Regions from separate parts of the Streptomyces sp. NPDC037389 genome, predicted to be linked through region 1. Evidence: riboswitches for the same ligand, from Rfam matches in the RefSeq annotation. Region 1 holds a riboswitch; each other region holds the start of a gene.
The links. Region 1 has a riboswitch for cobalamin ahead of AB0E98_RS03255 (cobalamin biosynthesis protein). Riboswitches for the same ligand answer to the same signal wherever they lie in the genome.

Region 1 (7,210 bases):
TCGTAGGCCGCGTCGAGGGTGGCGCCGTGGGTGAGGGTGCCGTGGTTGCGCAGCAGGCAGCCGGTGCGGCCGTCGAGGGCCCGGAGGGTGTGGGCGGCCAGTTCGTCGGTGCCGTAGAGGGCGTAAGGGGCGACGCGGACGGGTCCGCCGAGGGCGGCGGCCATGTAGTGGATCAGCGGCACCTCGTCGACGAGCGTGGAGACGGCGGTGGCGTGCACGGCGTGGGTGTGGACGATCGCGGCGGCGTCGGTGGCTCGGTAGACGGCGAGGTGCATGGGCAGTTCGCTGGTGGGGGCGAGCTCGCCGAGCACCTGGCGGCCGGCCAGGTCGACGCCGACGGCGTCGCCGGGGCCGAGCCGGTCGTAGGGCACCCCGCTGGGCGTGACAAGGACCACGTCACCGACCCTTGCGGAGACGTTCCCCGAGGTGCCGACGACCAGTCCGTCGGCGGTGCTCCTGCGGGCCGTGGCCACGACATCGGCCCAGGTCCGGCTGATGTCGTCGGGTGCGGCGGGGGTCCGTTCTCCGGTCTTCATGATCTTCGCCTCCGGGTGGTGCCATCGGGGATCCCGAACCAGTTCACCTTCCGTTCACCCGGAGTCCCTACGGTCGCCGCGTACTGACCATCGAACTGATTGCCTGGGTGAATGGAAAACATCACGCTTCTCATCGGGATCGTGATCGTCACGGCCTTGGTGTTCGACTTTACGAACGGCTTCCACGACACGGCCAACGCCATGGCCACCACCATCTCGACCGGAGCGCTCAAGCCCAAGACCGCAGTGGCCATGTCGGCCGTGCTCAACCTGGTCGGGGCGTTCCTGTCCGTCGAGGTCGCGAAGACGATCTCCGGAGGCATCATCGATGAGAGTGCCGGCATCAGACCAGAGGTGATCTTCGCCGGGCTGGTCGGCGCGATCGTCTGGAATCTCCTGACGTGGCTGGCGGGCCTGCCCTCCAGCTCCTCGCACGCCCTCTTCGGCGGTCTGATCGGCGCCACCGTCGCGTCCGTCGGCTTCGACGCGGTCAACGCCGACAAGGTCGTCATGAAGGTCCTCATCCCCGCGGTCGCCGCCCCGATCGTGGCGGGCATCGCCGCCTGGGTCGCCACCCGCCTGACGTTCCGCCTGGCCAAGGGCCGCGACGAGGCGGACACCGCGAAGGGCTACCGCGCGGGCCAGATCGCCTCGGCCGCCCTGGTCTCCCTCGCCCACGGCACCAACGACGCCCAGAAGACCATGGGTGTCATCACCCTGGCCCTGGTCGCCGGCGGCGTCGTCGCCCCGCACTCCGACCCGCCGCTGTGGGTCATCGTCTCCGCGGGCCTGGCCATCGCGCTCGGTACGTACCTGGGCGGCTGGCGCATCATCCAGACGCTCGGCAAGGGTCTGGCCGACATCAAGCCGGCGCAGGGCTTCGCCGCCCAGACCGGTGCCGCGACCGTGATCCTCGCCTCCTCGCACATCGGCTTCGCGCTCTCCACCACCCAGGTCTGCTCCGGCTCGATCATGGGCTCCGGCCTGGGCCGCAAGGGCGGCGTGGTGCGCTGGTCGACCGCCGGCCGCATGGTCGCCGCGTGGGGCCTGACCCTCCCGGCCGCGGGCCTCGTCGCCGCCGGCGCCGCGCTCCTGGCCGACCAGGGCGACTGGGGCGTCGCCGCCGTCGCCGTCCTCGGCCTCGGGGTCTCCGGCGCCATCTGGGCGGCCTCGCGCCGCAAGCCGGTCACCCACGAGACCGTCAACGAGCTCAATACGCCGCAGGGCCTCCCCGAGGAGCCCGTCGGTGTGGTCACGGCCGCCCTTCAGGCCGTCGCCCCGCCGCCCGCCGGCACCCTGACCCCGGCCCCGGCCGCCCAGGTCATCCCGGCACCCGCCACCCCGGCCGCCCCCGCCGCCGCGACGACCGGCTGACGCCGGGCAACGGAGGAAGAACCACCATGCACATCGACTGGGCAGCTCTCGGCCAGGTCTTCGGCGTGAGCCTCGTGGTCACCGTCGGCCTCGTGGGCGTCTTCACGCTCGGCATCGTCGGCACGTCCCGCAAGCCGGAAGCCGCGGGCGCGACGTCCGCGGCCGACGCGGGCGGCAGCACCGCACTGGCCCGCACCGGCGCGTACGCGTGCTTCGCGCTGTGCGCGGCGGCGGTGGGGTACGGGATCTATCTGATCGTCGCCTGACGCGACACCGTACGTTCGTGGAGGGGCGGGACCGGGCTTTCCGGTCCCGCCCCTCCGTCGTTGCCGGCGTGCGTCAACGCGGGGAACCCGAGCCGCCGATCGCGCGTTCAGTACCTCTTGCGTGAGCTCTTGCGTGCACGGTTGTGACGGCGTTCGACGGACGGACGGGGTTCTCAGCGGTGCGATTGGATTCGGTCGGCGTCCGGTACACACGCCGAGGACCGCGCGTACTGGATGGCATCACCCTCGACCTGGCCTCCGGGACGGTCACCGCGGTGGTCGGCGGGAACGGGCCGGGCAAGTCCACCCTGCTCAAGGTGGCCGCCGGGCTGAGGAGACCCGGCTCCGGCTCCGTTCACGGGCGCCCGGACAGGATCGGCTACGTGCCCGAGCGGCTCCCGGCGGGCATGCGGCTCAGCGCGCGCTCGTACCTCCTGCACATGGGGCGCGTCCAAGGACTCCGCACCGCGGGCGCCGATCGTCGCGGCGGTGAACTGCTGGACCGGCTGGGCATCGAGGGCGACATCGACGCGCCCATCAGCACGCTGTCCAAAGGAAACGCCCAGAAAGTCGCCCTCGCCCAGGCCATGCTCGGCGGCCGCCGGCTGCTGATCCTCGACGAACCGTGATCCGGCCTCGACGCCCGTACCCATCAAGTCCTCGTGGACTGCCTCGCGGAGTGGCGTGCCGCGGGAGTAGACCTGCCGGGGCTGCCGGGGCGGGCCGGGACCTGCCTGACGACAGGGGCGTCGCAGCGGCGGGGCGCAGGTCAGGGCGAGTTGACGCCCCTTCCCGCCCCGTGGTGGACTTCCCGAGCCAAACGGCGACAGCAGAGGAAGCCGGTGCGAATCCGGCGCGGTCCCGCCACTGTCACCGGGGAGTGTCCCCCCAACCGATGGCCACGGCGCGAGCCGGAAGGCCGGGGGCGGCGCGGATCCGGGAGCCAGGAGACTCTGGTCGCCGGTCACGTCGAGCCAGGGCGCGGACCCTGAGTGAGGACACCGCTTCGCCATGCCCGGCCGCGACCGTTTTTCCTTCGCGTACGGCCCCTTCGCGTACGGCACCGCCCTGGGCTTCGCCTGCGACCTGCTCCTCGGCGACCCCCGCCGCGGGCATCCCGTGGCCGCCTTCGGCCGGGCCGCGCAGGCCGTCGAACGGCGGCTGTGGCGCGACCACCGGGGCTACGGCACCCTCCACACCCTGGTCTGCGCCGGTGGCGCGGTCGCCGGGGCCGGGCTGCTGACCCGTGCCGCGCGACGTCACCCCGCTGCCGAGATCGCGCTGACCGCCGCCGTCACATGGTCCGTCCTGGGCGGCACGTCCCTGGGCCGGGAGGCCCGGGCCATCGGTGGGGCGCTGGCCGCCGGGGACCTGGAGGTCGCCCGGGAGCGGCTGCCGCATCTGTGCGGCCGCGACCCGCAGGCGCTGGACGCGCAGCAGATCGCCCGGGCCGTGGTGGAGTCCGTCGCCGAGAACACCTCCGACGCGGTCGTGGGCGCCCTGGTCTGGGGCGCGCTGGCCGGGGTGCCCGGGCTCGTGGGCTTCCGTGCGGTCAACACCCTGGACGCCATGGTGGGTCACAAGTCGCCCAGGCTCCGGCGGTTCGGCTGGGCGTCGGCCCGGCTCGACGACGTCGTCGGCTGGCCGGGCGCCCGGCTGACCGCCGCGCTCACGGTCCTCGCCGGGCCCGATCCGCGCGGCGCTCTGCGCGTGGCCCGGCGCGACGCCGCCCGCCATCCCAGCCCCAACGCCGGGCCGGTCGAGGCCGCCTTCGCCGGGGCCCTGGGCGTCCGCCTGGGCGGCACCCTCGCCTACGCCGGGCGCGTCGAGCACCGTCCCGTGCTGGGCGGGGAGAACCGCCCGGTGCGGTCGGCCGACATCGAGCGCGCGGTCCGGCTCTCGCGCCGGGTGTCGCTGCTGGCCCTGGGAACGGCGGTGACGGCCCGTACGGTGGGCAGCCTGTTCAGGAAGGCGGGGAGGAATCGGTGACAGTCTCGGTGACAGCCGACAGGAGCGGGCGTACGGGCCCGCCGGGCGGGGGCCTGCTGGTGGCCGGGACCACCTCGGACGCGGGCAAGAGCGTGGTCACGGCCGGCATCTGCCGCTGGCTGGTCCGCGAGGGCGTCAAGGTCGCGCCGTTCAAGGCGCAGAACATGTCCCTCAACTCCTTCGTGACGCGCGACGGCGCGGAGATAGGGCGCGCGCAGGCCATGCAGGCCGCCGCCGCCCGCGTCGAGCCGAGCGCCCTCATGAACCCGGTGCTGCTCAAGCCGGGAAGCGACCGCAGCAGCCAGGTCGTCCTCATGGGCAAGGCGGTGGGCGAGCTCAGCGCCCGCGGCTACCACCAGGGCCGCCAGGAGCAGCTGTTCGGCACGGTGACGGAGTGCCTGGCCGAGCTGCGGCGCACCCACGACGCCGTGATCTGCGAGGGGGCCGGCAGCCCCGCCGAGATCAACCTGCGCCGCTCCGACATCGTCAACATGGGCATCGCCCGGGCCGCGCGGCTGCCCGTGGTCGTCGTCGGCGACATCGACCGGGGCGGAGTCTTCGCCTCCTTCTTCGGTACGACAGCGCTGCTCTCCCCCGAGGACCAGGAGCTGATAGCGGGTTACGTGGTCAACAAGTTCCGGGGCGACGTGAGTCTGCTGGAGCCGGGGCTGGAAATGCTGCGCGACCTGACGGGCCGGCGGACGTTCGGCGTGCTGCCGTTCGCCCACGGCCTGGGCATCGACGAGGAGGACGGCCTGCGCGTGTCCCTGCGCGGCGCGGTCCGCGAGTCCGTGGTCGCCCCGCCGCACGGCGCGGACGTCCTGCGGGTCGCCGTGTGCGCGGTGCCGCTGATGTCGAACTTCACGGACGTCGACGCGCTGGCCGCCGAACCGGGGGTCGTCGTACGGTTCGTGGACCGCCCCGAGGAGCTCGCCGACGCCGACCTGGTCGTCGTACCGGGCACGCGCGGCACGGTACGGGCGCTCGCGTGGCTGCGCGAACGCGGGCTCGCCGACGCGCTCGTACGGCGGGCGGCGGAGGGCCGCCCGGTGCTGGGCATCTGCGGCGGCTTCCAGCTGCTGGGCGAGCGGATCGACGACGAGGTCGAGTCGAAGGCCGGCACGGTCGAGGGCCTGGGCCTGCTGCCGGTGCGTGTGCGGTTCGCGGTCGAGAAGACCCTGGCCCGGCCGGTCGGCGAGGCCCTGGGCGAGCACGTCGAGGGGTACGAGATCCACCACGGCGTGGCAGATGTGAGAGGTGGGGACGAGCCCTTCCTCGACGGTTGCCGGGTGGGCGCGGTGTGGGGCACGCACTGGCACGGCTCGCTGGAGAGCGACGGCTTCCGCCGGGCGTTCCTGCGTCGGGTCGCGGCGGCGGCTGGACGGGCGTTCGTCCCCGCGCCGGACACATCCTTCGGGGCGCTGCGGGAGGAACAGCTCGACCGTCTCGGCGATCTGATCGAGGAGCACGCGGACACGGACGCGCTGCTGCGCCTGATCGAGGACGGGGTACCGGCCGGCGCCCCCTTCATCCCGCCGGGGGCGCCGTGAGCACCCGTACCGTCCCGAACCGTCCCCACCAGGGAGGTAACCGCTGATGTCCTCGTCCACCTACCCCTTCACCGCGATCGTCGGCATGGACGACATGCGGCTGGGCCTCCTGCTCAACGCGATCTCGCCATCGATCGGCGGTGTCCTCGTGCGCGGCGAGAAGGGGACCGCCAAGACCACCACCGTCCGGGCCCTGGCCGCACTGCTGCCCGAGGTCGTGACCGTCGCGGACTGCCGGTTCTCCTGCGACCCGGCGGCGCCGGACCCGAACTGCCCCGACGGGCCGCACGCTGTCACCGGCGCCGGCGCCGGTGACAGCGCCGGTGACAGCGCCGTCCGTCCCGCCCGGATGGTCGAGCTGCCCGTCGGCGCCTCCGAGGACCGCCTCGTCGGCTCGCTCGACATCGAGCGGGCACTGGGCGAGGGCGTCAAGGCGTTCGAACCCGGCCTGCTGGCCGCCGCGCACCGGGGCGTGCTCTACGTCGACGAGGTCAACCTGCTGGGCGATCACCTCGTGGACAGCCTGCTGGACGCGGCGGCGACCGGTGTCTCCTCCGTCGAGCGCGAGGGCGTCTCCGTGCGCCATGCCTCCCGCTTCCTCCTCGTGGGCACCATGAACCCCGAGGAGGGCGAGCTGCGCCCGCAGCTCCTCGACCGCTTCGGGCTGACCGTCGAGGTCGCCGCCTCCCGCGACACCGAGGAGCGCGTCGAGGTCGTGCGCCGGCGCCTCGCCTTCGACGAGGACCCGGCGTCCTTCGCCGCCAAGTGGGCGCCGGAGGAGGACACACTGCGCGAGCGCATCGCCGCCGCGCGGGCGCTGCTGCCGGGCGTACGGCTCGGGGACGGCGCGCTGCGCCGGATCGCGGCGGTGTGCGCCGGGTTCGAGGTGGACGGCATGCGCGCGGACATCGTGACAGCGCGCACCTCCGCCGCGCTGGCCGCCTGGGCGGGGCGTACGGATGTGACGACGGCGGACGTACGGCAGGCGGCGCTGCTGGCGCTGCCGCACCGACGCCGCCGGAACCCGTTCGACGCGCCCGGTCTGGACGAGGACAGGCTGGACGAGATCCTCGCCGGGTTCGAGGACGAGGAGCCGGAGCCGGAGCCCGAGCCGGATGGTGACGGGCCCGAAGGCCCGGAGGACCCCGGTGGTGGCCCGGACGACGGGCCGGATGGCGGACCGGACGGCGGTGGGCGGCCCCCGCAGGACGCGGGCGACGGACCGGCCGCCACCACGGACGTACCGCCGCAACGGCCGGAGCCCGGGCGCGAGCCCGCCCCGCGGGAGGCGTCATCGCCCGGTGACGGCGGGGAGGCTCCCGAAGCCCCCGCCGTGGCGGCGGCGGAGCCGTTCCGGACCCGGCGATTCACCGTCCCCGGCCTCGGCGAGGGGGCCGACGGGCGCCGTTCGCGCGCGCTCACGGCGCACGGCCGGACGACGGGAGCGCGCCGGCCGCGCGGGGGCGCGCTGTCGAAGCTGCACCTCGCCGCGACC
Region 2 (7,210 bases), on a different contig from region 1:
GACGGCAAGCACGCCTGGCTGGTGACCCGTTACGACGACGTACGGGCCGCCCTCGCCGACCCCCGGCTCTCCCTCGACCGGAGCAACGCCCTGCCCGGCAACTACAGCGGCTTCTCCCTTCCCCCGGCGCTCGACGCCAACCTGCTGAACATGGACCCGCCCGACCACACCCGGCTGCGTCGGCTGGTGGTGAAGGCGTTCACCCCGGGCCGGGTGGAGAAGTTGCGCGGCCCGGTGCGGAGGTTCGCCGACGAACTGCTGGACGCCGTCGAGCCGGCGGGGCGGGCGGATCTGCTGGAGTCCTTCGCGGGCCCGCTGCCGGTCGTCGTGATCTGTCATCTGCTCGGCGTTCCCCAGACGGACCGGGTCGACTTCCGGTCCTGGACGGACGCCATGATCACCCCCGACCGGACGCGGCCCCATCTGATGAAGGAGGCGGTCGCCTCCCTGATGGCCTTCTTCACCGGGCTCATCGAGACCAAGCGCGCCGAGCCCGGCGACGATCTGCTCTCGGACCTGATCGCGGTGCAGGAGGCCGGGGACACGCTCTCCCAGGACGAGCTGACGTCCCTGGCGTTCCTCATCGTGTTCGCCGGATACGAGAACGTGACCCACCTCATCGGCAACACGGTGCTCGCCCTGCTGGACCGTCCTGAACTGCTTCAGACGGTGCGTAAGGATCCGGACGGTCTCGCGGCCCTCGTGGACGAGGCCAGCCGGTGGGACGGGCCCACTCCGGTGGCGATCCGGCGCTTCCCGGTGGAGGACATCGAGATCGGCGGAGTGACGGTCCCGGCGGGCGAGACCGTGCTGCTGTCGCTGGCCTCGGCCAATCGCGACCCGGCCCGATTCCCCGACCCCGACCGCTTCGACCTGGGACGGGACCGCTCGGGGAACCTCGCGCTGGGTCATGGCATCCACTACTGCCTGGGTGCCGCGCTGGGCCGGATGGAGACGGAGACCGCGCTCGCCGCGCTGCTGGAGCGCTTCGAAAATCTGGAACTGGACGTTTCGAGGGAGGAGCTGACCTGGCGTCCGGCCATCCGGGCGCGTGGCCTGAAATCGCTCCCCGTTCGCTGGTCTTCGGTCGTCCGAACAGGTTTTTGATGCATAACCCATCCTTGATGAGGTAGAACTGTCCTCGAGCCCGCCCGGTGTGCATCCCCCGTCGCACCGGGCGGGCCTTCGTCGTCACCCCGTCGCCCGGGCCCGCTCAGGCGCTGCCGGGCGGGAACTTGAGCAGCGTCACCGCGGCCAGCATCTGGAGACTCACCGCCGCCACCGCCTTGTGGGTGGGCAGATGGTGCTGACCCCGTATCAGCAGCGTGGCGAGCGCGTAGCCGAAGGCCGCCGTCACCGACGCGGCGGCACGCACCGGCGCCGAACCGGACGGCAACCAGGTGTCGAGGACCAGCCGGGGCAGATCGCTCGCCCAGAACAGCACGACGAACAGGCTCGCCGTGGGGGCGAACCTGCCGTTGCCGCCGAGCCGACGGGCGATGGCGTGCGTGGCGGCACCCAGCAGCAGGCTGGCGAGCATCATCACCAGCGAGCCGATGGCCATGGCCTCCAGCGCCAGCAGGGGGCTGACCCCCCACTGCACCCAGAAGGAGTCGTTGGCCAGCGTCCCCAGCGCCCCGCACAGCAGGGACAGGAAGGCCGCCGCTCCCCAGACGCTCCGGTCCCGCGCCTCGTCGAGGACCTCGACGGGCCGGTACCAGAGCCCGAATATGAGGCGGTGCCAGAGCAGCTTGCGCGGCTGGGCACCGGGGGTGCGTGGGGGAGGGGCAGTGGTCACAGGCATGGGTGCCGTTTTATCACCGTTCGGCCGGACCGCAGGAGTCCGGGCGGCCCGGCCGATGGAGCGGACGCCCCGTCAGGCCGGGGTGGGCGCCACGCCGCCGGGGCCCGTACCGGGGTCCGTGCCGGGGTCCGGATCGTCGTCCCCCGCGTCGGCGACAGGCCGGTCGGAGACGGCCGTCACGGGCTCGGCGAGCCCGACGGCGGAGACCCCTCCGGGCAGGTAGTCCTCGCTGATCTCCCGTGGCCCGAACGGCCACACCTTCTCCCTCGCCGCCCACAGCACGAAGGCCACGCACCCGGCGCCCACCCAGGCCAGCGACCACTCGATGGGGTGGCGGCCGGGGGAGTTCCGGTCGGCGAAGCCGTAGATCACCAGCCAGCCCGCCAGCGCCACCAGGCTCGGCAGCGGATAGAGCCACGTCCGGTACGGGCGCGGCAGCCCCGGCTGCCGGCGCCGCAGCACGGTCAAGGCCAGGATCTGCGACAGCGCCTGAAGGATCACCATGACCGCCATCAGCAACTGGATGATCGTCGCCAGGTCGGTATGACGGCCAATCAGAAAGCCGACGGCCGAGACCAGCCCCATCGTCGCCAGGGGCAGCACCGGGAAGCGCAGCCGAGGGTGGAGGGCGCCGAAGCGGCGGAAGAAGACGTTCTCCCGCGCGGCGTCCACGGGGATGCGCGAGCCGCCCAGGAGCCCGGTGAAGACCGACGCGAAGGCCGTGACGAGGATCAGCACGGTGACGACGTCCGCCGCGCCCTTGCCCCACGTCTGCTCCATGACCGCAGAGGCCACGGAGGACCCGGCCGTGGAGTCGGGGTCCAGCATCTCCCGCCAGTCGACGACGCCCAGGGTGCCGATCTGGAGCAGCAGATAGATGGCCATGATGCCGAGGATCGAGTAGATGATGGACCGTGGCATGACGCGCCCGGGGTCCTTGATCTCGGCACCCATGTAGGCGACGGTGCTGTAGCCCCCGTAGTCGTAGATGCCGATGGTCAGGCCCGCCGCGAAGCCCAGCCAGAACTGACCGGTCGTGAGGTCGAAGGCGCCCGCCGGGTAGGTGAAGGCCCGGTCCGGGCTGAAGTGGGTGAACGCGGCGACGATGACCAGGGCGACCGAGGCGATCATCACGCACCACAGCACGGCCGTGATCCGCGCGATGCTCTCCACCCGCCGCCACAGCAGCCCGACGACCACCACGACGAACGCCAGGCCCGTCAGATCGCCCTGGGTCTGCGTCATGCCCGGCCAGAGATAGCCCAGGTACTGGACGAAGCCGATCACACCCGTGGCCATGGCCAGCGGGATGAAGAGCATCGCCGTCCACACGAACAGGAACGGCACCAGTCTTCCGGTCCGGTACTGGAACGCCTGCCGCAGATAGACATAGCTGCCGCCCGCGCCGGGCATCGCCGCGCCCAGCTCGGCCCACACCAGCCCGTCGGCGAGGGCCAGCACGGCCCCGGCGACGAAGCCGATGACCGCCTGCGGCCCGCCGAAGGAGGCCACCATCAGTGGAATGGTGACGAACGGTCCTATGCCGCACATCTGGCTCATGTTGATGGCGGTGGCCTGGAACAGCCCGATACGGCGGACGAACGCCGCCCGCTCTTCCGGCACCACGGGCTCCGGTGCCCCGGGCCCCCGCTCGATGTCCCCTGCCGTGTCCGCCATTGGCGCTCAGCCCTCTCTCGGTCGTCCGTCGAGGTCTTCCTGCGAGGTCTTCCTGCACTCGTACACCGGGCCGCCCGGCGCGTCCATCACCTGCGGAGTGTCGGGCCTTGCTGCGAGAAGATGGCAAGTGCCACATTCTCGCCCTGGAGCCCGGCCGGGACGTTATGGTTGCCCGGCCGTGGTGTTCGGGAAGACCGGTGAGGCCCCTCGTGGGCCGATTCCGGAGCGGCCCTCGCCACTGTGATCGGGGAGTGACCGTCCTCTTCCGCGTGCCCCGGTACGTGGAGCCACTGGCAGCGTCCGGCTGCCGGGAAGGCGGGACGGTAACGCCAGTCACCCGTAAGCCAGGAGACCGGCCACGGCATCTCGAAATGATCCACGAGGTGCTGGAGCGTTCACCCCAAGATGTCCATATCCACATCCACCGAACCGTCCCCGCCCGCCTTCCGCTGGCGGCGTGAGGACACCCTGCGGACCGCCGGCCTGCTGGCCGTCGTCGTCGCCCTCCACGTCGTCGCGTTCGGCGTGCTCTTCCTGCTGGTCGTGCCGAACCACTACACCGTCGGCTCCAAGGCCTTCGGCGTCGGCCTCGGCGTCACCGCCTACACCCTCGGCATGCGGCACGCCTTCGACGCCGACCACATCGCCGCCATCGACAACACCACCCGCAAGCTGATGGCGGACGGGCAACGCCCGGTCTCCGTCGGCTTCTGGTTCGCCCTCGGCCACTCCAGCGTCGTCGTCCTGATGGCGTTGCTGGTCACCGGCGGCACCCGGCTGGCCGGGACGCTGATGAACGAGGACTCCACCACCCATCAGGCCCTCGGCGTCGTCGGCACCTCGGTCTCCGGCGGCTTCCTCTACCTCATCGCCATCCTCAACCTCGTCGCCCTCGCCGGCATCATGAGGGTCTTCCGCGCCATGCGCGAGGGCCGCTACGACGAGGCCGAACTGGAGAAGCAGCTCGACTCGCGCGGCTTCATGAACCGCCTCCTCGGCCGTTTCACCCGCTCCATCAGCCGCCCCGGCCAGATGTACCCGCTGGGCTTCCTCTTCGGCCTGGGCTTCGACACCGCCACCGAGGTCACGCTGATGGTCATGGCGGGCAGCGGCGCCGCCGCCGGGCTGCCCTGGTACGCGATCCTGTGCCTGCCGCTGCTGTTCGCGGCCGGCATGAGCCTGTTCGACACGCTCGACGGCACGTTCATGAACTTCGCCTACCAGTGGGCGTTCTCCAACCCCGTCAGAAAGGTCTACTACAACCTCACCATCACCGGGCTGTCCATCGCCGTAGCCTTCCTCATCGGCACCATCGAGCTGGTGGGCGTGCTCCACGAGAAGCTCGGTCTGGACGACGGGGTGACCGGCTGGATCGCGGGGCTGAACCTCGACAACGTCGGTTTCGTCATCGTCGGGCTGTTCGTGGTGGTCTGGGCCATCGCCCTCGGCTACTGGCGCTTCGCCAAGGTCGAACAGCGCTGGGCGGCACGGACGGCTGCCGCCGGGGCGGGCGCGGACGGCTGAGCGGGCGGCAACGGGGGTTACGGCCGGGGGATCAGGGGCGTTCGCAGCCCTGGTCCGCGCACGCCTTCCGGGCGCTGATCACCGGGGGGCTGCTCCCGGCCGGCTCCTCCCGCACCACCACCAGGGCCGGCCCGCCGCAGGTCAGGCACGTCCGGGCCGAGGGATCCCACTCCCGCTCGATCGCCGCGGCGATCCTGCGCAGGGGGTCGGCGTCGACATCTGACTCGGCTCCGGTGTCGGACATGGGCCATCCCGCTCCACGGTCGTCGCTGCTCGCTCTGCCGGCGGGTGCATCGTGACGCACGACCCCTGATCACGTCAGCGTGTTGGGCCGTGATCACCCTTCACGGGGTGGCGCGGCCCCCGCGCTGACGGCCGTCGGGAGCGTCACCTCGAACCGGCAGCCGCCGGGCACGTTGTGGACCGACGCCCGGCCCGCGTGGGCCTCGACGATGCCACGGACGATCGCCAGGCCCAGCCCCGCGCCCCCCGGCCGGGTCCGGGCCGCCGAGCCCCGCCAGCCCGTCTCGAAGACCCGGGGCAGATCCTCCTCCGGGATGCCGCCGCAGCCGTCCGTCACCGACACCACCACCGCGTCCGCCTCGCGCCGCGCGGCCACCGCGACCGTGCCGTCGGGCGGGGTCCGCCGGATCGCGTTCACCAGGAGGTTCCCCAGGACCCGGGTCATCTCCTTGCCGTCCACCTCCACCGGCGCGGCGTCCACACCGTCCCCCACCAGCCGCACCCCGTGCTCGCGCGCCAGCGGCCCGGCGCCCGCCAGGGCCTCGTCCACCAGGTCGTACACCGACATCCGGCTCGGGCGCAGCGGCAGAACGCCGGCGTGGATGCGGGAGAGCTCGAAGAGATCGCCCACCATGGTGTCGATCCGGTCGACCTCGGTGCGGATCTGCCGGTGGTAGCGCGCGGGGTCCTCGGCGACGCCGTCCTCCAGGGCCTCGGACATGGCGCGCAGCCCGGCCAGCGGGGTGCGCAGGTCGTGGGAGATCCAGGCCACCAGTTCGCGCCGCGAGGCGTCGAGGGCGCGTTCGCGCTCCCGGGACTCGGCGAGTTTGGCGCTGGTGGCGGCGAGCTCCCGGGACAGCGCGTCGAGTTCCGCCGTGGCGCCGCCGCCGGGGGCGGCGAAGGTGCCGCCCCCGCCGAGGGACCGGGCCGCGCGGGTCAGCGCGGCGCTACGGGCCACCACCCAGCGGCCGAGCAGCAGGGCCGTGGCGAGCGAGACCACGGCGGCCATCGCGCACACCGTCGTCACGACCGTCAGGTCGTGCGCGGACAGGAACATCGCCTGGGCCACGGCCAGCGTCCCGGCCAGCATCGCGGTCACCGACACGGCGGCCACCACGGCGAGGGAGACCGTCACCGACCGGTGGCGCAGGAGCCGCAGCGCCAGCGCGCCCAGCAGCCCGGCGGCGGCCGCGCCGAGGAACGCGAACAGGGCGATGAGCAGCGTGTCACCCATTCCCGGCCGCCTCCCCGGGCTCCTCGAAGCGGTAGCCGACGCCCCATACGGTCCGGATCAGCGCGGGATTCGCCGGGTCGTCCTCGATCTTGGCGCGCAGCCGGCGTACGTGCACGGTCACCGTCGACACGTCCCCGAAGTCCCAGCCCCACACCTCGCGCATCAACTCCTCGCGGGTGCAGGCGCGCCCTGGATGGCGCAGGAGGAAGGCGAGCAGGTCGAACTCGCGGAGGGTGAGGGCGAGGTCGGTGCCGTTCCGGGTGGCGCGGCGGCCCATGGTGTCCAGGGCCAGCCCGGCGGCCCGCAGCGGCGGGGCGCTCGCGGGCGCCGCCGCACGGGTACGGCGGAGGACGGACTCCACGCGGAGGACGAGCTCGCGGGGGCTGAACGGCTTGGTGACGTAGTCGTCCGCGCCGACTTCCAGGCCCAGGACGCGGTCCTCCTCGTCGCCGCGGGCCGTGAGCATGATGACCGGGAGCCGGTCGTGCGCCTCGCGCAGGCGGCGGCAGACCTCCAGGCCGTCCAGGCCGCCGGGGAGCATGAGGTCGAGGACGACGAGGTCGGGGCGGGCCGCGGCGGCCTCGGCCAGTGCGGTGGGGCCGTCTTCGACACTGGTGACGGTGTGGCCCGCCTTCTGCAGGTAGCCGGTGACGACCTCGGCGACGGTGGGGTCGTCGTCGACGACGAGGATGTGGTGCATGCGGTCAGCTTCGCAGCATGCGGGAGGC
Region 3 (7,210 bases), on a different contig from region 1:
GACGCGGCGCGACGCCTCGTCCCAGACCGGGCGGACGCCCAGCAGCGCCAGGGCCTCGGCCACGTCGTCGCCCGCCGTGCGCATCGCACTCGTGCCCCACAGGGACAGGCCCACGGATTCGGGCCAGTCGCCGTTGTCCGTGCGGTAGCGCTCCAGGAGGGAGTCGGCGAGGGCCTGGCCGGTCTCCCAGGCGAGCCGGCTGGGGACGGCCTTGGGGTCGACGGAGTAGAAGTTGCGGCCCGTCGGGAGGACGTTGACGAGGCCGCGGAGGGGGGACCCCGACGGGCCGGCGGGGACGAATCCGCCGTTCAACGCGTGGACGGCGTGGTCGAGTTCGTTCGTCGTCGCGGCCAGGCGGGGGACGACCTCGCGGGCGGCGAAGTCGAGGACGGCCGCGACGGGGTCGCCGTTCACGGGATCGGTGCCCCGCACCGTGAGCACAACGGCCGGGATGGCGGCCGGGTCCCAGCCCGCCGCCTCCATGGCCTCCACCAGGGCCCGCGCCTCCGCCTCCGCCTCGTCCGCAGTGGTGCGGGTGGCCGCCGACTCGTCGAGGCCGAGGGCCTCGCGCAGGCCCGGCAGGGCCGTCGTGCCGCCCCAGATCTGGCGGGCGCGCAGGATCGACAGGACCAGGTTGACGCGGTCGGCGCCGGCCGGGGCGGCGCCCAGGACGTGGAGGCCGTCGCGGATCTGGGCGTCCTTCACCTCGCAGAGCCAGCCGTCGACGTGGAGGAGGAAGTCGTCGAAGCCGTCGTCGTCGGGGCGCTCCTCCATGCCCAGGTCGTGGTCGAGCCGGGCGGCCTGGATGAGGGTCCAGATCTGGGCGCGGATCGCGGGGAGCTTGGCCGGGTCCATCGAGGAGATCTGGGCGTATTCGTCGAGGAGTTGCTCCAGGCGCGCGATGTCGCCGTAGGAGTCGGCGCGGGCCATGGGCGGCACGAGGTGATCGACGAGCGTGGCGTGGGCGCGGCGCTTGGCCTGGGTGCCCTCGCCGGGGTCGTTGACGAGGAACGGGTAGACCAGCGGCAGGTCGCCGAGGGCCGCGTCGGGGCCGCAGGCGGCGGACAGGCCGGCGTTCTTGCCGGGCAGCCACTCCAGATTGCCGTGCTTGCCCAGGTGGACCATCGCGTCGGCGCCGAAGCCGCCGTCCTCCTGGGATGCGGCGATCCAGCGGTAGGCGGCGAGGTAGTGGTGCGAGGGCGGCAGGTCGGGGTCGTGGTAGATGGCGATGGGGTTCTCGCCGAAGCCGCGCGGCGGCTGGATGAGGATCAGCAGATTGCCGCGGCGCAGGGCGGCGAGGACGATGTCGCCTTCCGGGTCGCCCTCGGCAGTGCGGCTGCGGTCGACGAACATCTCGCCGGGCGCCGGTCCCCAGTGCTCCTCGACGGCCTCGCGCAGCTCGGCGGGGAGCTGCTCGTACCAGCGCCTGTAGTCGGCGGCCGGGACGCGGACGGGGTTGCGGGCCAGCTGCTCCTCCGTCAGCCAGTCCTGGTCGTGGCCGCCCGCGTCGATGAGGGCGTAGATGAGCTCGTCGCCGTCACCGGACGCGAGGCCGGGGACCTCTTCCGTGCCGAAGTCGTAGCCCTCCTCGCGCAGCCGGCGCAGCAGGGCGACGGCGCTGGCGGGGGTGTCGAGGCCGACGGCGTTGCCGATGCGGGAGTGCTTGGTGGGGTACGCGGAGAGGACGAGCGCGAGCCGCTTCTCGGCGGCGGGGATGTGGCGGAGGCGGGCGTGGCGCACGGCGATGCCCGCGACGCGGGCGGCGCGCTCGAGGTCGGGGACGTAGGCGGGCAGGCCGTCCGCGTCGATCTCCTTGAAGGAGAAGGGGACGGTGATGATGCGGCCGTCGAACTCGGGCACGGCGACCTGGGTGGCGGAGTCGAGCGGGGAGAGCCCCTCGTCGTTCTCCTCCCAGGCCTCCCGGGTGCCGGTCAGGCAGAGGGCCTGGAGGATCGGCACGTCGAGGGCGGCGAGCGCGCCGGCGTCCCAGGACTCGTCGTCGCCTCCGGCGGAGGCGTCGGCGGGCCGGGTGCCACCGGCGGCGAGGACGGTGGTGACGATGGCGTCGACGTCGCGCAGGGCGTCGATCAGCTCGGGCTCGGGGGCGCGCAGCGAGGCGACGTAGAGCGGCAGGGCGCGGCCGCCCGCGTCCTCGACGGCGCCGCAGAGGGCCTCGACGAAGGCGGTGTTGCCGCTCATGTGGTGGGCGCGGTAGTAGAGCACGGCGATGAGCGGGCCGGACGCGCCGGGTTTGGGGGTGCGCTCCAGCGCGCCCCACGCGGGGGCGGCGGCGGGCGGCTCGAAGCCGTGGCCGGTGAGCAGCACGGTGTCGGAGAGGAAGCGGGCCAGCTGTTCGAGGTTGGCGGGGCCGCCGTGGGCGAGGTAGGCGTGGGCCTCGGCGGCGATGCCGATGGGGACGGTGGACGCCTCCATCAGCTGGGCGTCGGGGGCCTGTTCGCCGGTGAGGACGACGACGGGGCGCGGGCCGGCCAGGAGCTGGTCGAGCCCCTCCTGCCAGGCGCGCAGCCCGCCGAGGAGGCGCACGACGACAAGGTCGGCGCCCTCCAGGAGCGCGGGGAGTTCCTCGAGCGCGAGCCGGGCGGGGTTGGCGAGTCGGTACGGGACCGGACCGCCGGCCGCACGGGCGCTGAGCAGGTCGGTGTCGGACGTCGACAGGAGCAGGATCACGGCATGCCTTCCTCGGGGTCCGCGCCCCGGGCGGTGGGAGGACGGCAGGAGTTCCTGACTCACCCGGCATCGCTGCCGGGCACACAGTGGCGGGACCGTGCCGGGATCACACCGGCTTCCTCCCCTGTCGCCGTCGCTGGCGCTGCCATAGTAGCCATGCGGGGTGGGCCTCCAGGAGGGGAAGATGCCCCTGACCCGCCCTTTCTCCGTTTCCGAGCGGGGCTTCGCCCCCTCGCGCCCCGTCCCGCCCCCTTGTCCGCGCTGACGCGCGTCGTCTTCAAACGCCGGACGGGCTGATTCGACCCCCGGTCGGTATGCTCGCCGCCATGCCCACTCCCCCCGAACCCCCTGGTCGCGAGCGCGGCGACGCCTGTCCCGGCGCCCTGCGGCTGCACGCCGCGGACGACGGGGCACTGGCCCGCGTACGGCTGCCGGGCGGGCTGCTGACGGTCCGTCAGGCAAGCGCGCTCGCCGACGCCGCCGACGACTTGGGCGACGCCCGCCTCGACCTCACCTCCCGCGGCAACGTCCAGCTCCGCGGCCTCGCCGACGGCTGCGGCGCCGCCCTGGGCGCGCGGCTGCGCGAGGCCGGTCTGCTGCCGTCGGACCGGCACGACCGCATCCGGAATGTCGCGGCTTCCCCCCTGTCCGGCCTGGACGGAAAGGGCTTCTCGGACATCCGGCCCTGGGTGCGGGAACTCGACCGGCTGCTCTGCGCGTCGGACGACCTCACGGACCTCTCGGGCCGTTTCCTCTTCGGTCTCGACGACGGCCGGGGCGACATCACGGCCCTCGCGCCCGATGTGACATTGATCGCAGCCGATGCCGGCCGCCAGGCCCTCCTGTGCTTCGGCCCCGGCCCCGACGCCCTGCGCGTCGCCGCCCGGGACGCGCCGCGCGCGGCCGTTCTGGCGGCCCGTGAGTTCCTCGCGGTGCTGCGCCAGAGCGGCGGCAAGGCCTGGCGCGTCCGCGAACTGGCCCCCGGGCTGCGGCCGCGCCCGGAGCGGCTCGCGGCCCGGCTGGCGGCGGCCGGCATCGGCTCCGCGCCCGTACCGCGCGCCGCGCTCCCCCTCGGCTCCCCGCCCGCGCCCGGCGCGCTCCAAGGGCCCGACGGGCGGTGGGCCGTGTCGGTGGCCGCGCCCCTGGGCCGGTTCTCCTCCGCCCAGTGGCGGCTCCTCGCCCGTACCGCCGGCCGGGACGGCGACGGCGAACTCCGCGTCACCCCCTGGCGCGGCGTCGTCGTCCCGGGGCTCACCGCCCCGGTGGCCGCGGCGCGCCTCGCAGCGCTCGCGGAGGCGGGCCTGGTCACCTCCGCCGCCTCTCCCTGGCACGGCGCGGGCTCCTGCACCGGCCGGCCGGGGTGCGTCAAGTCCCTCGCGGATGTACGGGCCGACGCGACCGCCTCCCTCAAGGCCGCGCGCTCTGGCAGCGCCGGGACTCTGCCCGTGTACTGGTCCGGGTGCGAGCGGCGCTGCGGCCACCCCGGCGGCCGGTGGGTCGACGTCCTGGCGACCGGCGACGGCTACCGGATCGCCGTACGGCGGGAGGCGGAGGACGAAACGGTCACGGCGCCCGCGGTGACGACCGTGACGACCGCCGCCGGCCTGGCCGACGCGGTCACGGCGGCACGCGACGCGCGCCCCGACGCACACCCCACGGAGACGACGTCGGCCGGCGGCCCCCGCGGCTGAGCGGTCCACGGCGGCGGCACCACGGCAGCAACCCCCACGCAGAACCAGCGATATGCACCACCCAGCGAGCGAGGGCACAGTGTTCGACTACGACAAGGACGGCGCGTCCATCTACCGCCAGTCCTTCGCCACCATCCGCGCCGAGGCGGACCTCGGCGGGCTGCCGCCCGACGTCGGCCGGGTCGCGGTCCGCATGATCCACGCCTGTGGGATGACCGACCTGGTCCAGGACCTCGCGTACTCGCCGGGGGTCGTGGCCCGCGCCCGGGAGGCGCTGCTCGCGGGCGCGCCGATCCTGTGCGACGCGAACATGGTCGCCAGCGGCGTCACCCGCAGGCGGCTGCCCGCCGGCAACGAGGTGGTGTGCACCCTCGCCGACCCGGCCGTGCCGGAGCTGGCGCGGCGCATGGGCACGACCCGCAGCGCGGCGGCGCTGGAGCTGTGGCGCGACAGGATGGAGGGCGCGGTGGTCGCGGTGGGCAACGCCCCCACGGCGCTGTTCCGCCTCCTGGAGATGATCCATGAGGGCGCGCCGCGCCCGGCCGCCGTGCTGGGCATACCGGTCGGCTTCATCGGCGCGGCGGAGTCGAAGGACGCGCTGGCCGAGAGCCCGCTGGGGCTGGAGTATCTGGTGGTGCGGGGCCGGCGCGGCGGCAGCGCCATGGCCGCGGCCGCGATCAACGCGATAGCGAGCGAGGAAGAGTGAACGAGAAGCCCATGCCCACCGGGCGGCTGTACGGGGTGGGGCTGGGGCCCGGCGACCCGTCGCTGCTGACCGTACGGGCCGTCGAGGTCATCGCGTCGGCGGAGGTCGTCGCCTACCACAGCGCCCGGCACGGGCGCAGCATCGCGCGTTCCATCGCCGAACGCCATCTGCGCCCCGGCCAGATCGAGGAACCGCTGGTCTATCCGGTGACGACGGAGACCACCGACCACCCCGGCGGCTACCGGGGCGCGCTGGAGGAGTTCTACGAGGAGGCCGCGGCCCGGCTCGCCGCGCACCTGGACGCCGGGCGCGTGGTGGCGGTGCTCGCCGAGGGCGACCCGTTCTTCTACAGCTCGTACCAGCACATGCACAAGCGGCTCGCGCACCGCTATCCGACGGAGGTCGTACCGGGGGTGACGTCGTTCAGCGCGGCGTCGGCCCGGCTGGGCAGGCCGCTGGTGGAGGGCGAGGAGACGCTGACGATCCTGCCGGGCACGCTGCCCGAGGAGGAGCTGACCGCGCGGCTGGCCCAGGCCGACTCCGCCGTGGTGATGAAGCTCGGCCGGACGTTTCCTGTGGTGCGGAGCGCGCTGGAGCGCTCCGGGCGGCTGGCGGAGGCGCGGTACGTCGAGCGCGCGACGATGAGCGGGGAGCGCACGGGCCGGTTGGCGGACGTCGCCCCGGAGTCGGTGCCGTACTTCTCGGTGGCCGTGCTGCCGAGCCGGGTCGCGGGTGTCCCTTCGGACGCGCGTACGGACGTCGGCGCGGACGCCGGCACGAGCGCTCCCGCCGGGACGGAGGACGCGGCCGCGGCCCAGGGCGAGGCCGCGACCAGCCGGGGCGACGCCCCGACCGCCCCGACCGCCCCGGGCGAAGTCGTCGTCGTCGGCCTCGGACCGGCGGGGCCGTTGTGGCTGACGCCGGAGGCCCGGGGCGCGCTGGCCGCGGCGGAGGACCTCGTCGGCTACACCACGTACGTGGACCGGGTGCCCGTACGGCCGGGTCAGCGCCGGCACGGCTCGGACAACAAGGTGGAGTCGGAGCGCGCCGAGTTCGCCCTCGACCTGGCCCGGCAGGGCCACCGCGTCGCGGTGGTGTCCTCGGGCGACCCGGGTGTCTTCGCGATGGCCTCCGCCGTGCTGGAGGTCGCCGCCGAGGACCCCTACCGCGAGGTCCCGGTCCGGGTGGTCCCCGGGATGACCGCCGCCCACGCGGCCGCCGCCCGCGCGGGCGCCCCGCTGGGCCACGACTACGCCGTCGTCTCCCTCTCCGACCGGCTCAAGCCGTGGGAGGTCATCGCCGGCCGGCTGCGCGCGGCGGTCGCGGCCGACCTGGTGCTGGCCCTCTACAACCCCGGTTCCCGCAGCCGCCTCTGGCAGGTGGGCGCGGCCCGCGACCTGCTCCTGGAGCACCGCGCCCCGGGCACCCCGGTGGTCATGGCCCGTGACGTGGGTGGCCCCGAGGAGTCCGTGCGCGTCGTCCGTCTCGGCGAACTGGACCCCGCCGAGGTCGACATGCGCACGCTCCTCATCGTCGGCTCCACCCAGACGCGCGTGGCGCGGCGGGGCGAGGACGGCGCGGAGCGGATCGTCTGGACGCCGCGCCGCTACCCGGAGGGATGACGGTCGTGCCCTGACGGCCGTGCCCGGGGCGGCGCACGCCGCGCCGGGCACGCCGCCCGCGCACCGGCCGGTCGCCGCCTTCGCGCCCTGACGGCGCCGCCGCGGTCTCCCCGACACTGGGACGGCCGCCGCCCGGGCCGAGGCGGTCGGCGCCACCGGCCTGGGGGGTGCGGTTGCTTCGGTACGAGCGGGCACACGCCAAAGGCACCGGCAGGGACGTGGAAGTCGTCGTGATCGGCGCCGGGTTCTCCGGCATCGGCGCCTCGATCCGGCTGCGGCAGGCGGGCTGCCGGGATCTGCTGGTCCTGGAGAAGGCCGCCGAACCGGGCGGCACCTGGCGCGACAACACCTATCCGGGCTGCGCCTGCGACGTCCCGTCCTCGCTGTACTGCTACTCGTTCGCCCCCGGCCCCGGGTGGAGCCGGGTCTTCGCCGGGCAGCGGGAGATCCACGACTATCTGCGGTCGACCGCGCGGCGGTACGGGGCCTACGAGTCCCTGCGC

Region 2: it holds a riboswitch for cobalamin, as region 1 does, so the genes downstream of both, AB0E98_RS19105 (HoxN/HupN/NixA family nickel/cobalt transporter) here and AB0E98_RS03255 (cobalamin biosynthesis protein) in region 1, are expected to answer to the same signal.
Region 3: it holds a riboswitch for cobalamin, as region 1 does, so the genes downstream of both, cobN (cobaltochelatase subunit CobN) here and AB0E98_RS03255 (cobalamin biosynthesis protein) in region 1, are expected to answer to the same signal.

The regions. Positions count from the first base shown of each region.
Region 1 covers NZ_JBEZUS010000001.1:698,989-706,198, reverse strand. The annotation lists gene AB0E98_RS03275 (class II aldolase/adducin family protein) at 1-536, opposite strand, end outside; gene AB0E98_RS03270 (inorganic phosphate transporter) at 648-1,910, shown strand; gene AB0E98_RS03265 (hypothetical protein) at 1,937-2,176, shown strand; gene AB0E98_RS03260 (ATP-binding cassette domain-containing protein) at 2,356-2,805, shown strand; cobalamin riboswitch at 3,008-3,130, shown strand; gene AB0E98_RS03255 (cobalamin biosynthesis protein) at 3,188-4,165, shown strand; gene AB0E98_RS03250 (cobyric acid synthase) at 4,162-5,715, shown strand; gene AB0E98_RS03245 (putative cobaltochelatase) at 5,762-7,210, shown strand, end outside.
Region 2 covers NZ_JBEZUS010000008.1:79,988-87,197, forward strand. The annotation lists gene AB0E98_RS19090 (cytochrome P450) at 1-1,107, shown strand, start outside; gene AB0E98_RS19095 (YIP1 family protein) at 1,214-1,804, opposite strand; gene AB0E98_RS19100 (APC family permease) at 1,877-3,481, opposite strand; cobalamin riboswitch at 3,644-3,857, shown strand; gene AB0E98_RS19105 (HoxN/HupN/NixA family nickel/cobalt transporter) at 3,887-5,005, shown strand; gene AB0E98_RS19110 (hypothetical protein) at 5,037-5,249, opposite strand; gene AB0E98_RS19115 (HAMP domain-containing sensor histidine kinase) at 5,343-6,482, opposite strand; gene AB0E98_RS19120 (response regulator transcription factor) at 6,475-7,182, opposite strand.
Region 3 covers NZ_JBEZUS010000008.1:55,081-62,290, reverse strand. The annotation lists gene cobN (cobaltochelatase subunit CobN) at 1-2,688, opposite strand, end outside; cobalamin riboswitch at 2,717-2,850, opposite strand; gene cobG (precorrin-3B synthase) at 3,003-4,379, shown strand; gene AB0E98_RS19010 (precorrin-8X methylmutase) at 4,432-5,085, shown strand; gene AB0E98_RS19005 (precorrin-2 C(20)-methyltransferase) at 5,097-6,707, shown strand; gene AB0E98_RS19000 (NAD(P)/FAD-dependent oxidoreductase) at 6,926-7,210, shown strand, end outside.